Microterricola viridarii: one gene and its partner. The main gene of each other region encodes a partner of the protein of the gene in region 2 in a complex. Links are inferred from orthologs where the notes say so. Each region holds a gene or a part of one and is shown on either strand. Other genes may lie near its edges.

Region 1 (7,349 bases), 980 kb from region 2 along the record:
GCCCTGCTCGCTCTGTGTCTCCCCCACGCCTCGACCCTATCGCGGCAGCCCTCATCCTTCGCGGGACCGACGGCATCCGCCCCACGACCGGTACACTGATTCACGGTGAGCCGGGAAGTCTGGTCGGCGGGCACATGTGCTCTATGACGTCGACTGAACCCAATCTGGAGGGCCATCTGTGGCTATTTTCCGTTCCGAACGCTACGCCGCGATGCTGCTCCTGGGCGCGGCCGTCCTCGGCCTTGTGCTCGCCAACAGCGCGATCGGCCCCGAGCTGCTCGCCCTGAAGACCGCCCACCTCGAGCTGCCCTGGCTCGGCCTCGATCTCTCGCTCGGGCATTTCGTCAGCGACGGCCTGCTCGCCATCTTCTTCTTCATTGTCGCCGTCGAGCTCAAGCGCGAGCTGGCGATCGGCGAGCTGAACAGCCTGAGCAAGGCCGCCCTGCCGGCCATCGCGGCGCTGGGCGGCGTCGTCGTGCCCGCCGGCATCTTCCTGTTGATCACCGCCGGATCGGGCTGGGAGAACGGCTGGCCGGTGCCGACGGCGACCGACATCGCCTTCGCGCTCGGCCTGCTCGCCATCTTCGGGCGGGGCATCCCGACCCGGGTGCGGGTGTTCCTGATGGCCCTGGCCGTGCTCGACGACCTGGTCGCCATCCTCATCATCGCCTTCTTCTTCACCAGCGACGTGCAGCTGAGCTCGCTCGGCTTCGCCGCCGTCACCCTGCTGCTGTTCTCCGGCGTCAGCCGGCTGCTGCGGCCGCGCTCCGGCTACATCCTCAGCCGCAAGGCGCAGTGGCCGCTCATGCTGGCGATGTGGGTGCTCGCGATCCTCACCTGGTACTTCGTGTTCCAGTCCGGTGTGCACGCCACGATCGCCGGTGTGCTTCTCGGCCTTGTCATGGCGCGCCGCCCGGGCAGCCGCGCCGTGCACGGGCTCGAGCCGTGGTCGAACGGCCTGATCCTGCCGCTGTTCGCGTTCTCGGCGGCGCTCGTCGCCATCCCCACCGTGAGCCTCACCCAGCTGAGCCCGGCGTTCTGGGGCATCCTCATCGCCCTGCCGGTCGGGAAGCTCATCGGCATCACGCTGGCCGGCGGGCTCAGCGGGCTCGTCGCCCGCCGCTTCGGCGGAATCTCGCTGCGGATCGGCGACCTCCTCGTCGTCGCCTCGCTCGGCGGCGTCGGTTTCACCGTCTCACTGCTGATGAATGAGCTTGCCTTCGCGAGCAGCCAGGAGGTCGTCGACGAGGGCACCATCGCCGTGCTGCTCGGCTCGGCCGTCGCCATGGTCTGCTCCGCGGCGTTCGTCAGCTGGCGTGCGGCCCAGTACCGGGCCGGCAAGCTGGCCGCGACGCCGACGGACGAGCCGGCGCCGGGCACGGCGCCGCTGTTCTAGGCTGACGGGCATGCACTCTCACGGCGGCGACGACTCCGCATCGACCGAGCCCGCGTCTGCGCACCTGACGGCGGAACTCCGCCCGCGGGAGAGACCGCGCGGCATCCGGGGCGTCATTCACACCGTCGCCTACCTGGCCGGCACAGCCCTCAGCCTCGGCAGCCCGTCGGTGGCCGACATCATCGTGGTGCGCACCGCAACGGGCAACGAGGTGCTGCGCAGCAGCGCCGGGGATCTCGTCGAGGCCGACATGCTGCTGCAGCGAATCCACGGCGACCTCGAGTCGATGACGGTGAGCGAGTTCCTCCGCGAGTGGGGTCACATCAGCTGAGCGGCCGGGGTGGCCCCGGCCGCCGCGCCGGCCACTCCGCCCGCTATTCGGCCTGCTTCCCCGGAGCCTTCTCCTGCACCTTCTCCTGCACGACGACGGGCGGCGGGAAGATGGCGGTGAGCAGCTGGCTCACCCACTCCAGCAGCGCGGCATCCGGGTTCTCGTTGTCGGAGAGGTCCGGCAGCGGCACCGAGAGCACGCCCTGCTGCGCGAAGTAGCGCGAGCCCAGGTACATGCGCTGCAGGCGCACCTGGATCGAGTCCGGCAGCGTGGCCTGCGCGATGCGCAGCTTGTCGCCCATCGCGACGACCTCGCTGAGCCCGGCCCGCTGGGCCTGCCGGCGCAGCTTCGACACCTCGATGAGCGTCTGCACGGGTGCCGGCGGCTCGCCGTAGCGGTCGACGAGCTCCTCCAACACGAGGCCGATGGTCTCGTCCTTGGCGGTGATCGAGCTGGCCGTGGCCAGCTTCTGGTAGGCCTCGAGGCGCAGTCGCTCGCTGTCGACGTACTCCTCCGGGATGTGCGCGTCGACCGGCAGCTCGAGCCGCAGCTCGGTCTGCCCCTCTGCGACGTCGCCGCGGAACGTCGACACCGCCTCGCCGATCATCCGCAGGTAGAGGTCGAAGCCGACGCCAGCGATGTGCCCGGCCTGCTCGCCGCCGAGCAGGTTGCCGGCGCCGCGGATCTCGAGGTCCTTCAGCGCCACCTGCATGCCGCTGCCGAGCTCGTTGTTCGCGGCGATCGTCGCCAGCCGGTCGTGCGCGGTCTCGCTGAGCGGGGTGTTCTCGTCATAGAGGAAGTAGGCATAGGCGCGCTCGCGGCCACGCCCGACGCGGCCGCGCAGCTGGTGCAGCTGGCTGAGGCCGTACTTGTCGGCGCGGTCGATGATGATGGTGTTCGCGTTGGCGATGTCGAGGCCGGTCTCGATGATCGTCGTCGAGACGAGCACGTCGAACTTGCGCTCCCAGAAGTCGGAGACGACCTGTTCGAGCACCGCCTCGGAGAGCTTGCCGTGGGCGACGGCGATGCGTGCCTCCGGCACCAGCTCGGCCAAATGGGCGGCCACCTTGTTGATGCTGGACACCCGGTTGTGCACGAAGAAGACCTGGCCCTCGCGCAGCAGCTCGCGCTTGATCGCGGCTGCAACCTGCTTGTCCGAGTACGGCCCGACAAAGGTGAGGATCGGATGCCGGTCCTCCGGCGGCGTGGCCAGCGTCGACATCTCACGGATGCCGGTGACAGCCATCTCGAGGGTGCGCGGAATCGGCGTCGCACTCATCGCGAGGATGTCGACGTTGGTCTTCATCTTCTTCAGCGAGTCCTTGTGCTCGACGCCGAAGCGCTGCTCCTCGTCGATGATGACGAGGCCGAGGTCCTTGAAGACGATCGAGTTGGAGAACAGCCGGTGGGTGCCGATGACGACGTCGACGGTCCCGTCCAGCAGGCCGGAGATCACCTCGGCCGACTCCTTCTCGGTCTGGAACCGGCTGAGCGCGCGCAGGTGCACCGGGAAGCCGGCGAAGCGCTCCTGGAACGTCTCGAAGTGCTGCTTCACGAGCAGCGTGGTCGGCACCAGCATTGCGACCTGCTTGCCGTCCTGCACCGCCTTGAAAGCCGCCCGCACGGCGACCTCGGTCTTGCCGAAGCCGACGTCGCCGGAGAGCAGCCGGTCCATCGGGATCGGCCGTTCCATGTCGGCCTTGACCTCGTCGATGGTCTGCAGCTGGTCGGGCGTCTCGGCGTAGGGGAACGCCTCCTCCAGCTCGCGCTGCCAGGGCGTGTCCGGCCCGAAGGCGTGGCCCTTGGCCGCCATCCGCGCGGAGTAGAGCTTGACCAGCTCGACGGCGATGTCGCGCACCGCCTTGCGCGCCTTGCTCTTGGCGTTGGCCCAGTCGCTGCCGCCCATCTTGCTGAGCGCGGGCGCCTCGCCGCCAACGTAGCGGGAGAGCTGGTCGAGCTGGTCGGTGGGCACGTAGACCCGGTCGCCCGGTTGGCCGCGCTTCGACGGCGCGAACTCCAGCACCAGGTAGTCGCGCACGATCGTCGGCGCCGCGGCGATGCCGGCCGTGCGGGAGGGCCCCTTGGGCCGGCTGCCTGCGGCGACGGTGCGCTGGGTCATCTCGATGAAACGGCCGATGCCGTGGGTCTGGTGCACCACGTGGTCGCCGGGCTCCAGCTGCAGCGGGTCGACCACGTTCTTGCGGCGGCTGGCGAGCTTCTTGACCTGGCGCGAGTCGTAGCCGACGGCGCGACCGTAGAACTCGCTCTCGCTGATCAGGGCGAGCTTGGCATCCGACAGCTCGAAGCCGTGTGCGGCCTCGGCCTGCACCAGATAGGCGACGCCGGGCTCGGGCTCGGCCGGGAACGAGTCGACGATCTGGGCGGCGAGCCCGCGCTCGGCGAGCACGTCGTTGGCGCGCTCGACAAGGCCGCGACCGCCGGCGACGATGGCCAGGCTCCAGCCGTCGGCCAGCCGGGTGGCGACGTGCTCGATGGCGCCGCCGACATTGCCCTGGAAGCTCGGAACGGCCTGGCTCTGCACCCGCACCGTGGTGCCAACCTCGAGGCCGGCCACGAGCTCGGCGATGCTCTCGTCCGTCAGCTCCGCCAGGGCGTCGCCAGAGTCAAACACGGAGAAGGTCCACCACGGGTGGTCCGGCGTCTTGTGCCCCGGCGCCCCGAGGCGCACCGCATCCCGCACGGCGTTGAGGGTGAGGAAGTCGCCGGATGCCAGGTCGATCGGGGTCTCGGCACCGAAGGTCGCCGCGCTCCAGGCCGCCGAGAGGAACTCCCGGTTCGTCTCGGCCAGGCTGACGGCGCGGCTGGCGACCCGCTCGGGCGAGAGCACGGCGACGGCGGCGCCGTCCGGCAGGTAGTCCGTCATCGGGACGAGCTTGTCGACGAGGGCGGGCGCGAGACTTTCCATCCCTTCGACCGGGATTCCCTCGGCGATCTTGGCGAGCATCTGCGACAGGCTCGGGAACTCGTGCTGCATCTCGCGGGCCCGCTGGCGCACCGGCTCGCTGAGCAGCAGCTCGCGGCTCGGCGGCAACAGCACGCTCGTCACCGCATCCGGCAGCGAGCGCTGGTCGGCCACCGAGAAGGCGCGCATCTGCTCGATCTCGTCGCCGAAGAAGTCGACGCGCACCGGGTGCTCGGCGACGGCGGGGAACACGTCGAGGATGCCGCCGCGCACGGCGAACTCGCCGCGCCGGGTCACCATGTCGACGCGGGTGTAGGCCAAGTCGACGAGCTGGCCGGCGAGCTTGCCGAGCTGGTAGCCGCGGCCGCCGGCGACGAGCTCGATCGGTTCGAAGTCGGTGAGGTTGTCAGCGACGGGCTGCAGGGCGGCCCGCACGGAGGCGACGACGATGAGCGGATGCGGCGGCGCGGCGGCGGCAGCCTCTCCCCCGGCCCATTCCTCGCCCCACGTGCGCATCCGGCGCAGCGCGAACAGGCGCCGACCGACGATCTCTGCGCTCGGGCTCAACCGCTCGTGCGGGAGCGTCTCCCACGCGGGGAAGTCGATGATCTCGGCATCCGGGACATAGGCGGCGAGGTTGGAGCGCAGCGTCTCTGACTCGCGCCCGGTCGCCGTGACGATGAAGAGCACGGGCGGTTTGCCCGCCTCCCGGCGGCGTTCGAGCAAGGCAGCCAGCAGCGGCGGGTTGAGCCCCTCGGCGAGCGAGAAGTCGGCATCTCTGGAGTACTCGGCCAGGGCCGCTTCGAATGTGGAGGCGCGCGAAAGCGCACGAGACAAGCCCTGAAGTATCACCCTCAGATTCTACGCAACCACCCGGGCGCGGCGTCGGCCGGGCGGCGGTGCCGAGAGCGAACGCACTCGTGACCCAGAACCCAGTCGTGGCCCAGAACCGGGGAGGCCCTGGGCCACGACGAGGCGGTGCGCGGCAGCGCAGCTCCGGCTAGGCGGCGCGCTCGCCTGCGCGTGCCCTGGGCTGGCGAGGCTTGGGCTGGCGCGCGATCGCCTGCGCGAAGAGTGGCCAGAGCAGCAGTGCGACGGCGGCGCCGAGCGCGATGCCGGCGAACGTGTCGCTCAGCCAGTGCGCCGAGAGGTAGGTGCGGTTCAGCACGGTGACGATCACCAGGACGAGAGCGGTGATCCAGGCCCAGCGCCGGTTGATCAGGAGGCAGAGCACGACGACGAACAGGGTGAACCCGGTGAGGTGCCCGGAGGGGAAGGAGCCGAAGTCGACCGTGACGAGCGGGTCGTTCGGTCGTTCCCGGCTGACGACGGCCTTGACCACCTGGGCGAGCGTGGACGCCAGCATCGTGGCCACGAAGAAGTACAGCGCGGCCCACCAGCGGCGCAGCACGAGCAGCGCGACGAGCGGGATCAGGATCGTGAAGATGGATCCGATCGGCCCGCCGGTCGTGTGGTCGACGACGACGTTGAACGCGGTGAACGCGTCGTTGCGCGGCGCGAGGACGACGTCGTGCCACCACTGGTCCATGGCGACGAACCAGGGAGAGTTCGCACTGGCCAGCACGCTGGCGAACAGCACGGCGAACACGGCCAGGCTGATGAGCCCCCAGGCGACCGCGAGGCGTGCGGGCAGCTGCGCGCGGCGCGGGGGCGCCTCGGCCAGGGGCGTGGTGTCGGACGAGATCGCCATTGATGCTCCTTCTCGGTGCGCCGCTCAACACCGAGCGGCATTCGGTTTCTAGAGACTATAGCGTCGCGGGCAGCTCGGGGGTCAACACGGGCGCGGGGCGGCGTCTCCCCCACCGGAGGGCGGGCATGCCAGGACCGTGTCGAGACCACACCTCCCGCGGGCAATCGCGCCGCGTGCGGGGTCTCGATACGCTCGTCCCTCGCTCCTCGACCAGCGGGAGATTCACGCCGGCTGGAGGGGGCCGCGCCGCGACGACGGAGCAGCGCAGCGCCCGAAGCCCCGGAGCCAACGGGAAACCGTTTCGGGTGCGGGTCTCGATACGCTCGTCCCTCGCTACTCGACCAACGGTGTCCGCGGCGTTGGCTTCGGTCGCAAGCTCCCTCGAGCCAACGGGAGATTCACGCCGGCTGGAGGGGGCCGCGCCGCGACGAAGGAGCAGCGCAGCACCCGAAGCCCCGGAGCCAACGGGAAACCCAGCCGCGTGCGGGGTCTCGATACGCTCGTCCCTCGCTACTCGACCAACGGTGTTGGCGGCGTTGGCTTCGGTCGCAAGCTCCCTCAAGCCAACGGGAGATTCACGCCGGCTGGAGGGGGCCGCGCCGCGACGAAGGAGCAGCGCAGCACCCGAAGCCCCGGAGCCAACGGGAAACCCAGCCGCGTGCGAGGTCTCGATACGCTCGTTCCTCGCTACTCGACCAGCGGTGTCTGCGGCGTTGGCTTCGGTCGCAAGCTGCCTCGAGCCAACGGGAGACTCACGCCGGCTGGAGGGGGCCGCGCCGCGACGAAGGAGCAGCGCAGCACCCGAAGCCCCGGAGCCAACGGGAAACCGCACCGCGTGCGAGGTCTCGATACGCTCGTTCCTCGCTACTCGACCAACGGCGTCGGCAGGGTTGGCTTCGGTCGCTGGCGCTCCCTCGAGCCAACGGGAGATTCACGCCGGCTGGAGGGCGCCGCGCCGCGACGAAGGAGCAGCGCAGCGCCCGAAGCC
Region 2 (6,460 bases):
GCGCCCAGCGCCACTTCGTGGCCTTCCGCGCCACATGATGTGGCGCAGAGCAGCACGAAGTGGCGCACGCTGCGGCATCCGCCGGTGCTGCGCGCAGCCCGTTGGCTCGAGGGAGGGCCGGCTCCGGAGGCCGACGCTATCGGCGCGCCGAGCGGGGGCTCCTGCACGGTACGAGGACGCCACACTGTTCGGAAGCCCCCGCTTGATGCGTCGTCGGGCGGCGTCCGAGGCGCTGACGCCCGGGCCCTCGCCCAGCGCCACTTCGTGGCCGTCTGCGCCACATCATGTGGCGCAGAGCAACACGAAGTGGCGCACGCTGCGGCATCCGCCGGTCGACGCCGGGATCTCGACAGGCCCACTCGGCAGGAGTGCCGCCCGACGCGGCGGGACCGGTGCCCGCGCGCTGGCTGTATGTTCGCCAACAGCTTGTAGAACGAGTCTTCGAATGCGCCGCGCGTCTCCTAGACTTGTCTGGTGTCAGTTTCTCGAGTCGAATCCACGTCCAAGCTGAGCGTTCAGGGTGCCCGCGTGCACAACCTGCACAATGTCGACCTGGAGATCCCGCGCGATTCGCTCGTGGTCTTCACCGGGCTCTCCGGCTCCGGCAAGTCCTCGCTGGCGTTCGACACAATCTTCGCCGAGGGGCAGCGCCGCTACGTCGAGTCGCTGAGCGCGTACGCGCGCCAGTTCCTCGGCCAGGTCGACCGCCCCGACGTCGACTTCATCGAGGGCCTCAGCCCGGCGGTCTCCATCGACCAGAAGTCGACCAACCGCAACCCGCGCTCCACCGTCGGCACCATCACCGAGATCTACGACTACATGCGCCTGCTCTGGGCCCGTGTCGGCGTGCCGCACTGCGCCGTCTGCGGCGAGAAGATCCAGCGCCAGACCGTGCAGCAGATCGCCGACCAGCTGATGGAGCTGGCCGAGGGAACCCGCTACCAGATCCTCAGCCCCGTCGTCTCGCAGAAGAAGGGCGAGTTCGTCGACCTGTTCAAGGAGCTGGCGGCCGGCGGCTACTCGCGCGCCATCGTCGACGGCGAGCAGATCCAGCTCTCCGACCCGCCCACCCTGAAGAAGCAGATCAAGCACGACATCGCCGTCGTCGTTGACCGCCTCGTCGCCGACCCCGAGCTGCTCAGCCGGCTCACCGACTCGCTCGAGACGGCGCTGCGCCTGACCGACGGCCTCGTCAAGATCAACTTCGTCGACCGGGAGGGCGACGAGGCGTGGCAGACGTTCTCGGAGAAGCTCTCCTGCCCGAACAACCACCCGATCCAGCTCACCGAGATCGAGCCGCGCACGTTCTCGTTCAACGCCCCGTTCGGCGCCTGCCCGGAGTGCTCCGGCCTCGGCACCCGGATGTCGGTCGACGAGGACCTGCTGCTCGGCGACCCGGAGCTCAGCATCGCCGAGGGCGTCATCCTGCCCTGGACCACCCAGGGCAAGGGCCTGTTCAGCTACTACGAGAAGCTGCTCGAGGGCCTCGCCCGCGACCTCGACTTCGACCTCACCACGCCGTGGGCGAAGCTGCCGGCGACCGTGCGCTCCGCCGTGATGAACGGCGACAACTTCGAGGTCAAGGTCAAGTGGAAGAACCGCTACGGCCGCGAGGTCAGCTACACCTCCGGCTTCGAGGGCGTCGTGCCCTACATCGAGCGGCAGTACGCCCAGGCCGAGACCGACAACCAGCGCGCCCGCTGGGCAGAGTACCTGCGCGAGGTCGCCTGCCAGGTCTGCAACGGCAAGCGGCTCAAGCCCGAGGTGCTCGCCGTGCACATCCACGGCGAGAGCATCGCGGATGTCTGTGAGCTCAGCCTCACGGATGCCCGCAGCTTCATGGACAAGCTGGAACTGACCGAGCGCGAGCAGGCCATCGCCGCCCAGGTGCTGCGCGAGATCAAGCTGCGCCTCGACTTCCTCGTCAAGGTCGGCCTCAACTACCTCAACCTGGCGCGCGCCGCCGCGACGCTCTCCGGCGGCGAGGCCCAGCGCATCCGCCTGGCCACCCAGATCGGCTCCGGCCTGACCGGCGTGCTCTACGTGCTCGACGAGCCGAGCATCGGCCTGCACCAGCGCGACAACCGCCGCCTGATCGAGACGCTCGTGGCGCTCCGCGACCTCGGCAACACACTCATCGTCGTCGAGCACGACGAGGACACCATCCGCACGGCCGACTGGATCGTCGATATCGGACCCGGCGCCGGCGTCAACGGCGGCCGCGTCGTGCACTCCGGCTCCTACGACGACCTGCTGACGAACACCCGCTCGCTCACCGGCGACTACCTCGCCGGACGGCGCCAGATCGTCACCCCGCACACCCGGCGCCCGGTCGACCCGGAGCGCCAGATCAAGGTCGTCGGCGCCCAGGCCAACAACCTGCGCAAGGTCAGCGCCGAGTTCCCGCTCGGCACCTTCACCGCCGTCACCGGGGTCAGCGGCTCCGGCAAGTCCTCGCTCGTCAACGACATCCTCTACCGGGTGCTCGCCAACAAGCTCAACGGCGCCCGCAAGCTGCCGGGCAAGCACACCCGGGTCACCGGGCTCGAGCAGCTGGACAAGGTGATCCACGTCGACCAGGCGCCGATCGGCCGCACCCCGCGCTCCAACCCGGCCACCTACACGGGCGTCTTCGACCGCATCCGCACCCTGTTCGCCGAGACGATCGAGGCGAAGACCCGCGGCTACCTGCCCGGCCGGTTCAGCTTCAACGTCAAGGGCGGCCGCTGCGAGACCTGCTCCGGCGACGGCACGATCAAGATCGAGATGAACTTCCTGCCCGACGTGTACGTCGACTGCGAGGTGTGCCACGGCGCGCGCTACAACCGCGACACCCTCACCGTGCACTACAAGGGCAAGAACATCGCCGAGGTGCTGCAGATGCCCATCAGCGAGGCGGCCGAGTTCTTCGAGCCCATCTCGGCGATCCACCGCTACCTGAAGACCCTCGTCGAGGTCGGCCTCGGCTACGTCACCCTCGGCCAGAGCGCCACCACGCTCTCCGGCGGCGAGGCGCAGCGCGTCAAGCTCGCCACCGAGCTGCAGAAGCGCTCCAACGGTCGCAGCGTCTACGTGCTCGACGAGCCGACGACGGGCCTGCACTTCGAGGACGTGCGGAAGCTCCTCATCGTGCTGAACAGCCTCGTCGACAAGGGCAACACCGTCATCGTCATCGAGCACAACCTCGACGTCATCAAGAGCGCCGACTGGGTCATCGACCTCGGCCCGGAGGGCGGCTCCGGCGGCGGCAAGATCGTCGCAACCGGCACGCCAGAGCAGGTCGCCTCAAACAAGAAGAGCCACACCGGCGTCTTCCTGAAAGAGGTGCTCGCCGCGGATGCCGCACCGCAGCGCTCCCAGCACCGCGCCGTGGCCGCAGGCTAGCCCGGGCGGCGGCGATGGCGAACGTTCTGAGCTACCGGCCCAAGACGGGGGAGATCCCCACCGAGCCGGGCGTCTACCGGTTCCGCGACGCCAACCGGCGGGTGCTCTACGTCGGCAAGGCGAAGAACCTGCGGGCCCGGCTGAGCAACTACTTCGCGCCGCTGGAGAGCCTGCACGAGCGCACCCGGCGGATGGTGACCACCGCCACCAGCGTCGAGTGGACGGTCGTCGGCAGCGAGGTCGAGGCGCTGCAGCTCGAGTTCACCTGGATCAAGGAATTCGACCCGCCGTTCAACGTCATGTTCAAGGACGACAAGTCCTACCCCTACCTCGCCGTCACCCTGGCCGATGAGGCGCCGCGCGCCCTCGTCACCCGCACCACCGGCATCAAGGGCGCCCGCTACTTCGGGCCATACCCGAAGGTGTGGGCCGTCTACGACACCATCGAGCTGATGCTCAAGGCGTTCCCGATCCGCACCTGCAAGGACTCCGACTACAAGCGGGCCATGCTCTCCGGCAAGCCGTGCTTCGCCGGGCAGATCGGCCGCTGCTTCGGCCCCTGCTCCGGCCTCGTCACGATCGAGGAGCACCGCAAGATCGTGATGCGCTTCGTGAGCTTCATGGGCAGCCAGGACCGCAAGCTCATCAACGAGCTCACCCAGGAGATGAAGGCGGCATCCGCCGAGCTCAACTTCGAGCTGGCCGCGAAGCGCCGCGACCAGGTGCTCGCGCTCGAGGCGGTGCTGGAGAAAAGCGCCGTCGTGCTGCGCGACTCCGTCGACATCGACCTGTTCGGCATCGTGCACGACGAGCTGGCCGCCGCCGTGCAGCAGTTCGTGGTGCGCGGCGGGCGCATCCGCGGTGTGCGCGGCTGGATGGTCGACAAGGGCCTGGACGCCTCCATGGGCGAGCTCGTCGACTCCATCGTGCAGACCGTCTACAACGAGTCCAATCCGCCGCCCCGGGAGATCGTGGTGCCAGAGCTGCCGGAGGACGCAGAGGCCCTCGAGGAGTGGCTGCGCGGCCTCGCCGGCGCCAAGGTGGGGGTGCGTGCCGCCCAGCGCGGCGAGAAGGCCGCGCTGCTGGCCACCGCCACCCAGAACGCCGCCCACTCGCTGATGCTCTACAAGACCCGGCGCAGCTCCGACTTCACCGCCAGGTCGAAGGCCCTCGAAGACATCCAGGAGGCGCTCGGGATGACGGAGGCGCCGCTGCGGATGGAGTGCTACGACGTCTCGCACCTCGGCGGCACCAACATCGTCGCCAGCATGGTCGTGTTCGAGGACGGCCTGCCGCGCAAGGACCAGTACCGGCGCTTCAACATCCCGGAGTCCACCGACGACACCGACTCCATCTACCGCACGCTGAGCAGGCGCCTGGCCTACCTGCGTGAGGAGCCGGAGCCGGAGGCAGCGGAGGGCGGCGAGAAGCGGCGCAAGTTCAGCTACCCGCCGAACCTGCTCATTGTCGACGGCGGCCAGCCGCAGGTCGAGGCCGCCGCCCGGGCGCTCCGGGAGTCCGGCGTGCAGGGAATCCAGCTCTGCGGCATCGCCAAGCGCCTCGAGGAGATCTGGCTGCCCGATTCCGAGTATCCCGTCATCCTGCCGCGCAACAGCGACGCCCTGTTCCTGTTCCAGCGCATCCGCGACGAGGCGCACCGCTTCGCGATCACCGCCCAGCGGGCCAGCCGCAAACGCGACATCGGCTCCGTTCTGGGCGAGGTGCCCGGTCTCGGGCCGGCGAGGGTGAAGGTGCTGCTCAAGCATTTCGGTTCCGTCGCACAGCTCAAACAGGCCACAGAGGAGCAGATTGCCGAGGTCCGGGGGGTCGGCCCCACCCTCGCGCAGGCGATCTATCGGCACTTGCGCTCCTGAACGGCTCCGACGCTCGGTAGGCTATAAGCCCACCAGTTCTTCTAGCGAAGGTGAGAATCTGCCATGGCGGATGCCCGGCAGCACGAGATGCTGATCGTCACGGGAATGTCCGGAGCCGGTCGTTCGACCGTTGCGAACGCCCTCGAGGACCTCGGTTGGTATGTCGTTGACAACCTGCCGCCGCAGATGCTGCGGCCGTTCGTGGACCTTGCCGGGCGTGCGGGGGCGAGCCTGCCCAAGATCGCGGCCGTCATCGACATCCGCGGCGGCGAGTTCTTCTCCGAGCTGCAGGACGCCATCCAGGAGCTCCGCAAGGGCACGGCGCTGCGCGTCGTCTTCCTCGACGCCTCCGACGAGGTGCTGGTGCGCCGCTTCGAGTCCGTGCGCCGGCCGCACCCGCTGCAGGGCGACGGCACGCTGCTCGACGGCATCTCCGCCGAGCGAAACCGCATCGCCACCATCCGGGGCGCCAGCGACCTGATCATCGACACCTCTGGTTTGAACATCCACCAGCTGGCGACCGTCACCCGGGAGCACTTCTCCGAGGTGGATGCCGTCGGCGTCAGCGTCACGCTCCTCAGCTTCGGCTTCAAGTACGGGGTGCCGGCCGACGCCGACCATGTCGCCGACGCCCGCTTCCTGCCCAATCCCTTCTGGATCCCAGAGCTCCGCGCTCAGACGGGGCTCGACAGCGATGTCGCCGCCTTCGTTCTGGAGCAGGCCGGTGCCCGGGAATTCCTCGCGCGCTACGCAGCCGCACTCGAGCCCGTGCTCGACGGCTACCAGCGCGAGAACAAACGTCACGTCACGATCGCCGTCGGTTGCACCGGCGGCAAGCACCGCTCCGTCGCCATGGTGAAGGAGCTGTCGACACTGATCGGCGCCCTTCCCCGGGTGGCCGTGAGTGTGCGGCATCGAGACCTCGGACGCGAATAGGCGGTCGCACCCGGCCGCCTGTCCACGCCTTTTGGCACTGCAAAGAATGGAAACACGATTGGCTCTCACCGCCGACGTAAAAGATGAACTCTCCGTGGTCGAGGTCCCCAAGACCACGGTCCGAGCCGCCGAGCTCGCCACGATCCTGCGCTTCTCCGGGGGTCTGCACATGATCTCCGGGCGCATCGCCGTCGAGTCCGAACTGGACTCCACCGTGCTCGCGCGCCGTGTGCGCAAAGACCTCGCCGAACTCTACGGTGTGCGCA

What was found.
Region 1: the proteins of uvrA (region 2) and mfd are in contact, whole or in part, in a crystal structure (PDB 4DFC), measured with the Escherichia coli proteins. The link is inferred for Microterricola viridarii from one-to-one orthologs.

The regions. Positions count from the first base shown.
Region 1 is NZ_LT629742.1:3,082,610-3,089,958, forward strand. The notes cover bases 1,571-5,889. They hold mfd (transcription-repair coupling factor), read right to left. Parts: upstream 5,503-5,889; coding sequence 1,771-5,502; downstream 1,571-1,770. Other genes in these bases: BLT62_RS14180 (hypothetical protein), read left to right, coding at 1,571-1,727; BLT62_RS14190 (phosphatase PAP2 family protein), read right to left, coding at 5,651-5,889. Outside these bases: BLT62_RS14170 (DUF1648 domain-containing protein), read right to left, coding at 1-27; BLT62_RS14175 (Na+/H+ antiporter NhaA), read left to right, coding at 179-1,396; more of BLT62_RS14180, read left to right, coding at 1,407-1,570; more of BLT62_RS14190, read right to left, coding at 5,890-6,361. UniProt on the Escherichia coli protein: Couples transcription and DNA repair by recognizing RNA polymerase (RNAP) stalled at DNA lesions. Mediates ATP-dependent release of RNAP and its truncated transcript from the DNA, and recruitment of nucleotide excision repair machinery to the damaged site.
Region 2 is NZ_LT629742.1:2,104,417-2,110,876, forward strand. The notes cover bases 155-3,584. They hold uvrA (excinuclease ABC subunit UvrA), read left to right. Parts: upstream 155-474; coding sequence 475-3,384; downstream 3,385-3,584. Other genes in these bases: uvrC (excinuclease ABC subunit UvrC), read left to right, coding at 3,399-3,584. Also shown: more of uvrC, read left to right, coding at 3,585-5,258; RNase adapter RapZ, read left to right, coding at 5,322-6,194; DNA-binding protein WhiA, read left to right, coding at 6,253-6,460. UniProt on the Escherichia coli protein: The UvrABC repair system catalyzes the recognition and processing of DNA lesions. UvrA is an ATPase and a DNA-binding protein. A damage recognition complex composed of 2 UvrA and 2 UvrB subunits scans DNA for abnormalities.